Natranaerobius thermophilus JW/NM-WN-LF: one gene and its partner. The protein of the gene in region 1 binds, or shares a complex with, the protein of each later gene. Links are inferred from orthologs where the notes say so. Each region holds a gene or a part of one and is shown in the gene's direction. Other genes may lie near its edges.

The links. The genes of interacting proteins can lie anywhere in the genome.
Region 2: the proteins of meaB (region 1) and NTHER_RS07520 are in contact, whole or in part, in a crystal structure (PDB 8DPB), measured with the Methylorubrum extorquens proteins. The link is inferred for Natranaerobius thermophilus JW/NM-WN-LF from one-to-one orthologs. Residues at the interface, in SOR26638.1 of Methylorubrum extorquens: Arg20, Ala21, Ala24, Arg25, Thr28, Ser32, Arg33, Arg34, His37, Thr98, Gly99, Gly100, Ser101, Ile102, Leu103, Lys106, Thr107, Ala110, Ala113, Ile114, Asp115, Arg116, Ala118, Phe119, Ile120, Arg121, Pro122, Pro124; in SOR27001.1 of Methylorubrum extorquens: Glu577, Glu578, Asn579, Asp580, Gly581, Arg582, Arg583, Arg585, His596, Ala604, Ser605, Ala608, Asp609, Gly611, Phe612, Asp613, Val614, Asp615, Ile616, Gly617, Pro618, Leu619, Glu625, Arg628, Gln629, Val631, Glu632, Asn633, Asp634, Glu661.

The regions. Positions count from the first base shown.
Region 1 is NC_010718.1:1,334,803-1,343,071, forward strand. Bases 2,601-5,517 are described here. They hold meaB (methylmalonyl Co-A mutase-associated GTPase MeaB), read left to right. Parts: upstream 2,601-3,548; coding sequence 3,549-4,487; downstream 4,488-5,517. Other genes in these bases: NTHER_RS06420 (MOSC domain-containing protein), read left to right, coding at 2,601-2,960; mobB (molybdopterin-guanine dinucleotide biosynthesis protein B), read left to right, coding at 3,002-3,523; NTHER_RS06435 (SoxR reducing system RseC family protein), read left to right, coding at 4,493-4,948; NTHER_RS06440 (DMT family transporter), read right to left, coding at 4,957-5,517. Also shown: NTHER_RS06400 (cytochrome c biogenesis CcdA family protein), read left to right, coding at 1-96; NTHER_RS06405 (TlpA family protein disulfide reductase), read left to right, coding at 113-700; mobA (molybdenum cofactor guanylyltransferase), read left to right, coding at 732-1,349; GTP 3',8-cyclase MoaA, read left to right, coding at 1,496-2,506; more of NTHER_RS06420, read left to right, coding at 2,496-2,600; more of NTHER_RS06440, read right to left, coding at 5,518-5,811; NTHER_RS06445 (metal-sensitive transcriptional regulator), read left to right, coding at 6,060-6,326; NTHER_RS06450 (LL-diaminopimelate aminotransferase), read left to right, coding at 6,460-7,620; NTHER_RS06455 (aspartate-semialdehyde dehydrogenase), read left to right, coding at 7,639-8,269. UniProt on the Escherichia coli protein: Binds and hydrolyzes GTP. Likely functions as a G-protein chaperone that assists AdoCbl cofactor delivery to the methylmalonyl-CoA mutase (MCM) ScpA and reactivation of the enzyme during catalysis.
Region 2 is NC_010718.1:1,557,414-1,563,036, forward strand. What follows is about bases 1-2,947. They hold NTHER_RS07520 (acyl-CoA mutase large subunit family protein), read left to right. Parts: upstream 1-607; coding sequence 608-2,287; downstream 2,288-2,947. Other genes in these bases: NTHER_RS07515 (Glu/Leu/Phe/Val family dehydrogenase), read left to right, coding at 1-514; NTHER_RS07525 (cobalamin B12-binding domain-containing protein), read left to right, coding at 2,335-2,742; mce (methylmalonyl-CoA epimerase), read left to right, coding at 2,739-2,947. In the rest of the region: more of mce, read left to right, coding at 2,948-3,143; NTHER_RS07535 (acyl-CoA carboxylase subunit beta), read left to right, coding at 3,167-4,723; NTHER_RS07540 (OadG family protein), read left to right, coding at 4,768-5,199; NTHER_RS07545 (biotin/lipoyl-containing protein), read left to right, coding at 5,251-5,623. UniProt on the Escherichia coli protein: Catalyzes the interconversion of succinyl-CoA and methylmalonyl-CoA. Could be part of a pathway that converts succinate to propionate.

The DNA.
Region 1 (8,269 bases):
AAAATTGGCGGTAGCTTATTAATAGTTATTGGATTTTTAGTCCTTTTTGATAAGTTTGCAGATATTAGTTTATGGCTGTTTAACTTGGTTAATTAAAGGGGGGAGTATCAAAATGTTCTTAAAAAAATCATTATTGATAATTCTGCTATTAGTTCTGATGACTGGCTCTTTCCTTTTGTCGGGATGTAATCCAGATATATTGCTAGATGATGAAAAGGAGGCCAAGGAAGAAGAGGAGAAGGAAACTAATGATTTTGAATTTGAAGGAACTGACGATGATCTTGACGAAGTAGAGTTTGAGGTTTCTTCTCATACTCTCCAAAATTTAGATGGGGATGAAGTAACAGTACCGGATGATTTGGAGGATATAGTCTTAATTAAATTTTGGCAAAGTACTTGTCCTTTGTGTTTAGAGGAGATGGACGCAACTCAGAAGTTACATGATCAAGTAAAAGAAGACGATGATATGGGAATATATACCATCAATGTTATGGAAGATCCTGACGAAATTACTTCATTTATGGAAAACGAGGGTTATAAATTCCCTGTTCTTTTTGATTCAGATGGTGACATGACGGAAGACTACCAGGTCGTGGGCTTTCCTGTTCAATATCTTGTTAATCAAGACCAAGAAGTTTTGTTTGTTAAACCAGGACCTATGACTTTCGAAGAAATGGAAAGCTTACTTCAACAGAAGTAAACTACAATTTTAAATTTGCGAGGTAGTCAATATGACTGATAATGTTTCTGCAGTGATTTTAGCGGGTGGCGCAAGTCGTAGAATGGGAACAGACAAAAGTATGTTAAAATTAAAAGGGAAAAAAATGATTGAAATTGTAATTGAATCTATCTCAGATATTTTTGATGAGCTTGTAATAGTTTCAAATTCACCTGAAAAGTTTGATTACAAAAATAATGATTTCAAAGTTGTCAGCGATAAATTAACTCATTTAAAAAGAAGTTCTTTGAGAGGAATTTACACTGGTCTTACAGAAATAAGTAATGAGTATGGATTTATTTTTGCAGGGGACATGCCTTTTATAAGTCCTGAGCTCATAAAAGCAATGATTTCTGAAATGAGGAAGGATAAATGGGACATTATCATACCCGTTATTTCAGGACATTATGAACCACTATTTGCTGTCTATCATAAAAACTGTCACTATACCATGAAGCAGCAATTGCTTCATGAGAACTTTAAAATCACTGATTCTTTAAAAGAGTTTAAGGTCCTAGAACTGACAGACAATTATTGTGTGCAATATGATGAATATCTTGCCTCTTTTTTTAACATCAACACACCTGAAGATTTAGAACAGGCTAGGAAATATTTAGGCAAAACTGAATAATTTTCTCCGAGCTGCTCTCCCTAAGGGGTCGCCTATGGGGTTCAGCCGTTAGGAAAAAGGGGAAACCCTTTTTCCCCCCGTGCTTGGAAAGGAGAACTGCATCAACTGTTTCCAAGCAGTTGATGTTTATTTATGGAGGGAATAAAATGACAAATGAATTAGACAAAAATCTAGACATGTACGGAAGACGGATTGACTATTTAAGAATTTCGGTCACTGATAGGTGTAATCTGCGCTGCTTTTATTGCATGCCAACTAGTGGTGTAGAGAAAATGTCTCACCCCCAAATTTTGAACTTTGAAGATATTGAAAGAATAGTAACAGCGGCTGCCAATTTAGGAGTATCAAAAATTAGATTTACGGGGGGCGAACCCCTTGTGCGTAAGGATTTTTCTAAACTAGTTAATACCATATCAAGAATACCAGGAATAGAGGATCTGTCATTGACTACTAATGGGGTCTTGTTGGCCCAACAAGGTGAACAGCTCCTAGAAGCTGGAATAAATCGAGTTAATATCAGTTTAGATACCTTAGATAATACTAAATTTTCTCAAATTACTAGGGGAGGAACTCTGGCTCAAGTCTTAAAAGGCAAAGAAACTGCTCGGAATTTGGGTTTAACCCCTTTAAAACTAAATGTTGTGGTTATTAAAGGAATGAATGATGATGAAATTGCTGATTTTGCCAGGTTAACAATGAATGAGGATATTGAGGTACGTTTTATTGAATACATGCCCATGAGTGATGGTGAAAATTGGAAAAAATCCTATCTACCAATTACAGATATTAAAGAAAAATGTAGTCAAGTTGGCAAATTGTTACCTGTGGAAACGGCAAAAGGAAATGGGCCTGCCAAGTACTATAGACTTGAACATGGTGTAGGTAAAATAGGGTTTATTTCCGCTGTAAGTGAGCACTTTTGTGGAGATTGTAATCGTCTTAGGCTTACTTCCGATGGAAAAATTAAAACATGCTTATTTTCCGATGAAGAATTGGACTTAAGAGTAGCTTTAAAATCTAATTATGATATAGAGAGATTGTTACTTAAAGCTATATTAGCAAAACCTAGCCAGCATAATCTTTCGACCATTCATTCAGAGGATATGCTGACAAATGATTTAAATAGAAAGAGAGGGATGAGTCAAATTGGAGGCTAATAAAAATAATCAAACAAGAAGGGCTGAGGTAGTAGCTGTTTGCAAGAGTGGACAAACAGGTGAACGAAAGTCAGTAGTTGATGAAGGGAAACTTATTGAAGGATATGGCTTAGAAGGAGATGCTCACGGAGGAGATTGGCACCGACAGGTAAGCTTATTGGCTCAAGAAAGTATTGATAAAATGAAAGCTCAAGGATTGCAAGTTTCTCCAGGAGACTTTGCGGAAAATATAACCACAAAAAATCTTGATTTGATTGCATTGCCTATAGGCACTCGTTTTACCATTGGTGACACTGTGGAGCTGACAGTAACTCAAATAGGAAAAGAATGCCATGATCGCTGTGCCATTTATCAGCAAGCTGGGGATTGTGTCATGCCTCGAGAAGGAATTTTTGCTAAAATAGAAAAAGGTGGCAAAATAAAACCAGGTGACCAAATACGTGTACTGACTTAAATTTAAATATTGTCAAAAGATAAAGGGGGCATTGAAGTTACATGAAGCCACCAGTGATTTCTATAGCGGGGAAGTCAAAAAATGGTAAAACTACTCTAATTTGTAATCTGGTGACAAAACTAAAAGAAAAAGGGTATCAGGTAGCAACAATCAAGCATGATGTCCATGGATTTGATATTGACAAACCAGGTAAGGATACTTGGAAGCACGGGGAAGCTGGAGCGGATACTGTAGTAATTTCATCTCCTTATAAAATGGCAATGATTGAGCAATTAAACCAGGAAAGATCAATTGAACAAATACAAGAAAAAATTGGCGATGGTGTTGATATTGTTTTAACTGAAGGTTATAAAAGGGGACCAAAACCTAAAATAGAAGTGATAAGGGATAAAGGAGATAATATTCCGCTATGTAGTAACGAGGATAACTTATATGCCCTTGCCTGTGAAAACTTACAAGAGGTAAAGAAAATGCTGCCAGAGAATTTAAGAAACATTTCGGTATTTTCGTGGGATGATTATGATGGAATCATTAATTTTATTGAAGAAAGTTTAGTTCTATAAACTGTAAACTTATAGGGGGTTGCAGATGGAAGTCACTGAGTTAACTTGGAAAAATCCTAGGGCAATAGCCAAAGCCCTGACTATAGTTGAAAACAATGATGAGCAAGTTACAAGTTTAATGGATCAGGTGTATCCTAAAACTGGAACATCCCATATCATTGGTATTACAGGAGCACCTGGAGCGGGTAAAAGCTCACTGGTCAGTTCTTTAATAAAACAGTTCCGAGGTCGGGATTTAAAAGTAGGAATAATAGCAGTGGATCCCTCAAGTCCTTTCAGTGGAGGAGCGATCCTTGGAGATCGTGTTAGAATGCAGGATCACTCCCTAGACAAAGGGGTGTACATTAGAAGTATGGCCAGCAGAGGTAGTTTAGGTGGAGTTAGTGTTTCTACTAGGGAAGCAGTGGCAATTTTAGATGCCTCTGGTTTTGATATAATAATTATTGAAACAGTTGGTGTAGGACAGAGTGAAGTTGAAGTAATTCAAATAGCAGATACGGTATCTGTTGTTTTAACTCCTAACTCAGGTGATAGTATACAAACTATGAAAGCTGGTATTATGGAAGTTGGCGATATTTTTGTAATTAACAAATTAGATCTCCCAGGTGCTGATAAGATTTTACGAGAAATTGAAAGTATGTTAGATTTTCATTATCATGATGATACTGAACGACCTGAAATAGTGTCTACATCTGCTGTATCGGGACAGGGTATTAATGAATTGGCAAATGTTTTTATAGATCATAAAAACTTGCTTAAGGATACTGGAAGATGGGAAGAGCTAAGAAATGAAAGAGCACAAAAACAAGTCTTGGAACTCATTCGTCAAGACCTGGGGAGAAAATTAGAACTTCTAATGGAAAGGCATCAGGGTGAAGATTCAATCATGGAGCAGGTGAAAACACAACAAATCAGTCCTCATAGAGCTGCTATTAAACTAGTGAATGAAGTTATGGGGGGGTAATTTTTATGTCGAATCAAAGTGAAAATGAAAACCAAGTGGGAAAAGTAATTGAGCGCAAGGATAATTATGTAACAGTGGAAATAGAGCGTCATTCAGCATGTAAAAACTGTGGTGCCTGCGACTTTGGGATGAGCGGTAACAAAACCTCTGAATTGGAGCTTGAAAACACTGTAAACGCTGAGGTCGGTGACGAGGTAGTTGTAGATATGGAAGGAAAAGATATTGTACTGGCTTCTTTTTTAATATATCTTTTTCCATTATTTTCATTGGTTTTGGGATTATTTCTAGGGAATATGGTTGCAGCAGAAATTAATGGTGATGAGAACTTAATTGGCTTGGCCTTTGGTATATTGTTTATGGGTTTTTCCTATACAGGGCTAAAAATGTACGATAATAAAGTGAAAACATCTCAGCCACAAAAATTCAAGCCAAAAATACTCAAAAAATTAACTACGAACTAAAGCTGTAATTAAGACGACTGGGATTTGTAAACAATAACTATAATTCCAGCTAGAGAAATTAATGCACCTATAATAGTTTGAATTGTTGGTATTTCTGATAGAAATACGATACCAAGTAAAATTCCTCCGGTTACCTCTTGAGTTGCTATAATACTTGGATAAAAACTTCTGATTTGTCTTAAGGAAGCATTGTATATAGTGTGTCCTAGGGCTGTAGGAAATAGTGCCAGGCCTATTAAGGCGCTAATTTCCTTAAAGCTAAAGGCAACTTGAAAGTCTGCAGCTGCCGCAGGAAGTAATACTAATGATGATATAAAATATAGCCAAAAGGTATAAGGTAACAAAGGACCTCGATTTTTTTCCCGGCGACCTATTAAAGAGTAGATTGCCAAACATAGAGCGGATACAAAAGCCATGACATTTCCTAAGATAATTGTAGAATCAACATAAGGTTGAAAACCTAACAATATCCCCAAACCCAATAAAGCCAAAATTGTTCCTATAGCTTCACTCATGGTGGGTTTATGACCTTTATAAACCTCGTATAAATAAACATAAACGGGAGCTGTGTGTATAATGACTAGGCTATGGGCAATTGAAGTATAGTATAGAGACCAGATATAAAATAGAAAGTGGAAAGCGGTAATTACTCCATAGATGAGATATCGGAGTTTAAAACTTTCTGATATAAGTAATTTTGTTCCAGACTTTAAGAAGATAGCTATAAATAAGCTGCCACCAAACATGCGGGCAAAAGCGACTTGACTGGGAGAAAGTTCGGTGGCTAACCGTGTGAAAATTGGGCTGGTAGAGAAAAACAAAGTTGCAATAATAGCTAAAATAATTCCTTTATTTATATTCATAATATAACCTCGCTTATTTTTTATTAGTTGTATTAAAGTTGAATTGATATCTGTAAAATTTAAATCCGTTTCAGTTTAACTGAAACTTTTCACAGTATCAATAACTAAATATCAGAGATTCTGATATTAATAAAGAAATTTTTAGATTAGATTATATTATACTATCTTAAATTATTCTAGTTTAGATATTTCAATACCTTTAATAAAATAAGTGTCCAAATGGTGATTAAATATAAGGGGAGGATTTTATGGTAAGTGATAAAAAGGATTTGCAGTTAAGGGTAAAAACAGTGATTGGTCATATGAAGGGAATTGAAAAAATGATTGATGAGGACAAGTACTGTATTGATATCATTAACCAAATCTCTGCAGTTCAATCTTCCCTTCGTAAAATTAGTGATCAAATCTTGGAACAGCACCTACATTCCTGTGTTAAAGGAGCTATTAAAAGAGGAAATGAAGAGGAAGAGGTTTTGGAGGAATTAATGCAAGTTTTTAAACATCGTGATGACTAAAAGTAAAATTAAGAGTCTTGGTTTAAGGAGAATCGGTTAATAGCCGATTCTTTTTTTTATTATGTAATTAATAGAGAACAAAATTAATACATATCTATAAGAAAATCCTCGTATTGCTAAAGGAGGTTTTTAATTGCAATCGGCCCACCGCTTAAATAATTTGCCACCTTATTTATTTGCTGATCTCGATAAAATGGTCCAAAAAGAACAGGCCAAAGGTAAAGAGATAATCAAATTGGGAATTGGTGATCCTGGCATGAAACCACCTGAAGGAATAATTAAAGCAGCTACTCAGGAAATGTATAAGGGTGAAAATCATGGTTATCCAGCCTATGATGGTATTGATAAATTAAAACATGCTATAAAAGAATACTATCAAAGCAGGTTTGGAGTTGAATTGAATCCTGATCGGGAAATCCTAACTTTAATTGGCTCTAAAGAGGGTATCGCTAATATTTCACAAGCCATCTTAAACCCGGGAGACATTAATTTTATCCCCGATCCTTCTTATCCTGTCTATAAAAATGGAACTATTCTGGCTGGTGGTACACCTCATTCTATGCCATTAAAGCAGGATAATGGTTTTATTCCGGAATTAGAAAGTATTCCCCAGTCCCGATTAAGTAAAGGTAAAATTGTTTTTATGAATTATCCTAACAACCCTACTTCGGCTGTAGCCAGCAAAGATTTCTACAGTCATGCTGTGAAATTCTGTCAAAAAAATAAGTTATTATTGTGTAATGATGCTGCCTATAGTGAAATTGCATTTGATGATTATCAACCTCAGAGTCTATTATCAGTACCTGGTGCCAAAGAAGTAGCCATCGAATTTAATTCCCTATCTAAAACCTTTAATATGACCGGTTGGCGTGTAGGTTTTGTTGTAGGTAATGAAAAGGCAATTTCTGCATTAGCTAAGTACAAAACCAATGTAGATTCTGGAGTGTTCACACCATTGCAGTTAGCTGCTACCCATGCTTTGGAAAATAGACATGAATACATTCCGGATATATTGAAGGCATACAAAGAACGAAGAGACTTGGTTATTGAATTTTTGGAAGAAGCAGGTTTTCATGTCTATCACCCCAAAGCCACTTTTTATGTTTGGGCACAAGTACCTGGCAATCAAGATTCTTTCAATTTCACTAAATCTTTACTTACCAAGACTGGTGTGGTAGTTACCCCAGGTATTGGATTTGGAAAACACGGTGAGGGGTATTTTAGAATTGCCCTGACGGTGACAAAGGACAGACTAAAAACAGCTATGGAAAAAATATGTGAGTATTTTTCTTAATTAAAGGGGAGAGGATAATTGTCTTTTAAATTAGGCGTTGTAGGTGCTACCGGTTTAGTTGGTGGCAAGATCTTGGAAGTTCTTGAAGAACGGAATATTACCCCTCAAGAATTGTATCTTTTGACAACAAAAAAGTCTGCTGGTTTGCCCCTGTACTTTAAAGGCACAAAAATATTTACCAGAGAAATAGATGTGGAGCTATTTTCGAAACTAGACTATATACTGTTTGCTGTAGGTGGAGACGTTAGTGAGGAATTCGCTCCAAAAGCAGTCCAGGCTGGGGCAACTGTTATCGATAACAGTTCACGTTTCAGAATGGCTCCCCATGTACCATTAGTGGTTCCTGAAGTCAATCCCGAAACAGCTAAGGAGCATCAAGGAATTATTGCAAACCCAAACTGTTCAACTATCCAGTTGGTGGTACCTCTCAAATATATAGACGATGAATTTGGTGTTAAAAGGGTGATTGTTAGTACGTATCAAGCCGTGTCGGGTTCAGGCAAAGCAGCCATGAAAGAATTGAGAAAAAACGCCGCATTGCAGTTGGCAGGCTATTACGAAGATACTGAGAGAAAGGCATATCCCAAGAATATTGAGTTTAACTGTCTACCTCATGTAGATGACTTTACTGAATCAGGTTTGACAAAAG
Region 2 (5,623 bases), 220 kb from region 1 along the record:
AGTATATAATAAAGAAGGAATTAACCCTTATGATTTAGAAAACTTTAAGGAGGAGACTGGATCTGTAAAAGATTATCCTGGCTCAGAGCATGTTACTAATGACGAACTATTGACTGCAGATTGTGATATTTTAATCCCTGCAGCTTTGGAAAACCAAATTACTCAAGCTAATGCAGGGCAAATTAAAGCTAAAATTATTTCTGAAGCAGCCAATGGACCTACTACACCAGATGCTGATAAAATATTGTATGAAAATGGTATACTAACAATACCAGATATATTAGCTAACGCTGGTGGCGTGACAGTTAGTTACTTCGAATGGGTACAAAACTTACAGAATTTCTACTGGACGGAAGATGAAGTGAATAATAGAATGGAAGAGATGATGGTCAGTGCATTCAAAAACTGCTTTAAAGCCAGAGAAGGATATGGAGTACACATGAGGACAGCTGCTTATCTAGTAGCTATTCAAAGATTGGCTAATGCTATGAAAATTCGAGGATGGTTAAACTAATTTTGTTTAATCTTGGTAGACTGAAATTAGGTTAATTTAAGAAATTTTTTGTAATTGAACTTTCGTAAAATCATCTAAACAGGAGGGATCTTTTTGACCACTAATAAGAGGGATCAAAAAGAACTTGAACAACAGTACCAAAACTGGAAAGACGGAACCTTAAAAAAAGCTTTGGATCGTTTTCCTGAACGAAAAGAAGAATTCACCACTGTCTCCAATATACCAGTTGACCCAGTTTATACCCCTTTAAATGAAGATACAGATTATTCAGAAGATCTAGGTTTCCCAGGCGAGTATCCCTTTACAAGAGGTGTCCAGCCAACAATGTACAGGGGACGTTTCTGGACCATGCGCCAGTACGCAGGTTTTGCCTCAGCCCGGGAAACTAATAAACGTTTTAGATATTTATTAGATCAGGGGCAAACTGGATTGAGCGTGGCCTTTGATTTGCCAACACAGATCGGTTATGATTCTGATCATGCCATGGCGCAAGGTGAAGTGGGTAAAGTTGGAGTTGCCGTAGATTCTCTTGAAGATATGGAAATACTTTTAGATCAGATACCCCTAGACAAAGTCAGTACATCAATGACTATTAACGCACCGGCTGCGGTCTTATTAGCAATGTATATAGCCATTGGTGAAAAACAAGGTATTCCTAAGGAAAAATTAGCAGGTACCATTCAAAATGACATTTTAAAGGAATATGTGGCCCGAGGGACATATATATTCCCGCCAGAACCTTCAATGCGGCTAATTACAGATATTATTAAATATTGCAGTAAAGAAGTTCCAAGATGGAATACCATTAGTATTAGCGGTTACCATATAAGGGAAGCGGGAAGTAATGCTATACAGGAGATCGCCTTTACTATCGCAAATGGCTTGGCTTATGTAGATGCCGCCTTAGAGAGTGGTTTGGATATTGATGAATTTGCCCCTAGATTGTCATTTTTCTTCAACTCTCACCTGGACTTCTTTGAAGAAATTGCTAAGTTCCGTGCTGCAAGAAGACTATGGGCCAAGCTAATGAAAGAACGATATGGCGCCCAAAACCCCAAGAGTATGAAAATGAGATTTCACACTCAAACGGCTGGTTGTACTTTAACAGCTCAGCAACCAAATAACAATATTGTTAGAGTAACTCTACAGGCTCTAGCTGCAGTATTAGGTGGCACTCAATCACTACATACCAATTCAAGGGATGAAGCTCTATCACTTCCCACAGAAGAATCTGTGCAAATAGCTTTAAGAACTCAGCAGATTATCGCAAATGAAAGTGGTGTAGCAGATACTGTTGATCCAATAGGTGGTAGTTACTATGTTGAATCCCTTACTAATCAATTAGAAGAAGAAGCTCAAAAATTAATTGATAAGATAGATGATTTAGGTGGTGCTCCTAAAGCCATTGAACAAGGATTTATCCAGAAAGAAATACAATACAGCGCCTATGAATGGCAAAAATCTGTCGAAGAAGAAGAACAGATAATTGTGGGACTTAACAAATATCAGGTTGAAGAAGAGTTTGACCTGACAACTCATAAAGTTGATCAAAGTGTGGCAGATGATCAGCGTAAAAGATTAAAAGATCTGCGCGATAAACGAGATAATGATACAGTTGAAAACAAATTGAGTGAATTAAAGAAAGCTGCCAATGGTGATGACAATCTAATGCCGTATATCATCGATGCAGTTAAAGAATATGCTACCCTTGGCGAAATTTGTGGAGCTTTACGAGAAGTATTTGGAGAATATGAAGCTGACAGCTATATCTAAAATTACCAGTTTAATTAAAACATAACATAAAAGGAGGTTATGTTAACTTGTCTCCCAAAAGAGTGGTTGTGGCAAAACCAGGTTTAGATGGACATGATAGAGGTGCGAAATTTATCGCAAGAGCCTTAAGAGATGCAGGAATGGAAGTAATTTATACTGGGCTTAGACAAACTCCAGAACAAATAGCATCTATTACATTACAGGAAGATGCTCAAGTTTTGGCATTAAGCTGCTTATCCGGTGCTCATAATGAGTTATTTCCCCAGATTGTATCTATGTTGAAGGATGAAGGTGCAGAAGATGTCTTGGTCTTAGGAGGGGGGATTATTCCTGAAGAAGATATCCCTTATCTGAAAGAACAAGGAGTAGCAGAAGTATTTACTCCAGGTACTACTAGTCAGGAAATTATTGACTTTATAGAGAAAAATGTGGATAATAAGGAGGTATCTTCATGATTGATAAACTAGATCATATTGGTATTGCAGTGAAAGATCTGCAAGAAGCCCTGGACTTTTATGAAAATCAATTACAAATTGAAGCTACCGGCACGGAAGAGGTTTCCGAACAAAAAGTCAAAGTGGCTTTCTTACCTGTAGGTGATACAAAATTGGAATTACTGGAGGGGACTACAGAAGACAGCCCCATAAATAAGTTTATTGAGAAAAAAGGTGCTGGTGTCCAACATATAGCCCTTCGCGTGGACGACATAGAACAAAGCTTGGAAGACTTAAAATCAAAAGGTGTTAAGCTGATTGATGAAAAGCCAAGATATGGTGCAGGTGGGGCAAAGATTGCCTTTGTACATCCAAAAAGTACGGGTGGCACTTTAATAGAGCTTTGCGAGCGTGAAGAATAACCCCAATTAAGGAGGTCATCCATATGGCAACTAATGATAAAGACAAATTGGAAATGTTACAGGAAGAAAAAGAAAAGATATCTAAAGGCGGAGGAGAAAAACGGATCGCTAAACAGCATGAAAAAGGAAAATTAACAGCTCGAGAGCGCATAGAAAACTTTCTAGATAATGGAAGTTTTGTCGAATTGAACGCCTTTGTCAAGCATCGACAAACCCAATTGGGAATGGACAAAAAAGAAGCTCCTGGTGAAGGAGTTGTTACTGGATACGGAACTGTAGATGGGCGTTTAGTCTACGTTTTTGCTCAAGACTTTACAGTTCTTGGTGGAACTTTGGGTGAAATGCATGCGTATAAAATATGTGATGCCATGGATCGGGCTGCTAAAGTAGGTGCTCCTTTCATCGGTTTAAATGATTCTGGAGGGGCCCGTATTCAAGAAGGGGTAGATGCGCTTAAAGGTTATGGCAATATTTTCTACCGAAACACTATTTATTCCGGAGTTATACCGCAAATTTCCGCAATTATGGGTCCTTGTGCTGGAGGGGCTGTATACTCACCAGCCTTGACAGACTTTGTGTTTATGGTAAGAGACACCAGTCAAATGTTTATTACAGGCCCCCAAGTAATTAAAACAGTTACTGGTGAAGAGGTGTCTTTTGAAGAGCTAGGCGGTGCCGATACCCATAATTCAAAAAGCGGTGTGGGTCATTTTGCTGCTGATAATGATGAAGACTGTCTGGCACAAATCCGGGAATTGCTTAGCTTTATTCCATCAAATAATGCTGAAGATCCACCAGCTGTGGAGCCTAGTGATGATCCCAACCGCAAAGAAGAAGATTTAAAAGATATAATCCCGGAAAATCCTAATAAACCTTATGATGTACGAGACGTTATTACCAGAATTACAGATGATGGCTATTTCTTTGAAATTCAAGAAAGTTATGCCCAAAACATAATAATTGGATTTTCGCGTTTGAATGGCCGGACGGTAGGTATTATAGCAAATCAACCTGCTCATCTGGCTGGTTGTTTGGATATTAATGCCTCGGACAAAGCATCCAGATTTATCCGTTTCTGTGACTCCTTTAATATCCCTATTGTAACTTTCCAAGATGTACCGGGTTATTTACCGGGAACGGATCAAGAGCATGGTGGTATTATTCGCCATGGTGCCAAACTATTGTATGCCTATTCTGAAGCTACTGTTCCTAAGATTACTGTCATTCTTAGAAAATCCTATGGTGGCTCTTACTTAGCCATGTGTTCTAAATCATTACAGGCAGATGTAGTTTATGCCTATCCCAGTGCCGAAATTGCTGTTATGGGACCTGAAGGGGCTGCAAATATAATTTTCAAAAAAGATATTGAAAACTCCGATGATCCAGAAAATACTCGACAAGAAAAGATTTCCGAATATCGGGAACAGTTTGCTAATCCTTATGTAGCTGCATCAAGAGGTAGGGTTGATGATATTATTGATCCAAAAGAAACCCGACCTAGATTAATCTATGCCCTAGAAACATTACAAACCAAGAGAGAGCAACGGCCATCTAAAAAACATGGAAATATCCCTGTTTAATTTTCAGTGGGCTTTGAAATACTGGGACAAAGGATGTGATGATTATGGATATGGATACTTTTGATCAAGGAATTCAAATCACTATTATAGGGTTTTCAGTGGTGATTTTATCACTGGTGATATTATCCCTCGTTATGGCCGGTTTCAGTAGACTTATAAATCCTCAGGCAATCAAACCTGAAAGTAAAGGGGACAGCCCTGATGAAAAAACAGAGGGAGATTCGCAAGATACCCTCTCTAGATCGAAGGAAGGCAGTGAAACTACTGTTGATTCACAACAAGAGATGCACCAAGCTGAAGATGATATTTCGCCCCAGGTAGTTGCAGCTATTTCAGCAGCTGTTTCTTTTGCCATGGCAGATAGCTCGGATCACGGTTTTCGTATCACCAGTATCCGGCCGGTAAAAGGAACTGAAGACTCTAGATGGAAATTTGTTGGTCGTCAGGAACAATTACAGGCCAGTAATAAACATTAAAATTATAATTAAAATTGTTATCCTTCAATTTAATAAAAGGAGGACCTTGATATGAAGAAGTTTCGAGTAAATGTTGAGGGTAATACTTATGAAGTTGAAGTGGAAGAAGTTACTTCCCAGGGAACAACTTCGGGCGCACAAGATAGTAGACCGGCGCCATCGAAACCTAGTCAAAGTACCCCTGAAAAATCTGCGAAACCAAGTCAAGTACAATCTAAACCAAAAGAAACTCAGACAGAAAATAAATCTCAAGATAGTGCTCCGGCTGGTGATGGTGAGGCTATTACAGCCCCAATAGCAGGTAATGTTCTTGATATAAAAGTTAATTCAGGAGACGAAGTAGATAAAGGTCAAGTAGTTATGATTTTGGAAGCAATGAAAATGGAAAACGAAATAACTGCAGACAGCCCAGGTAAAGTTAAAG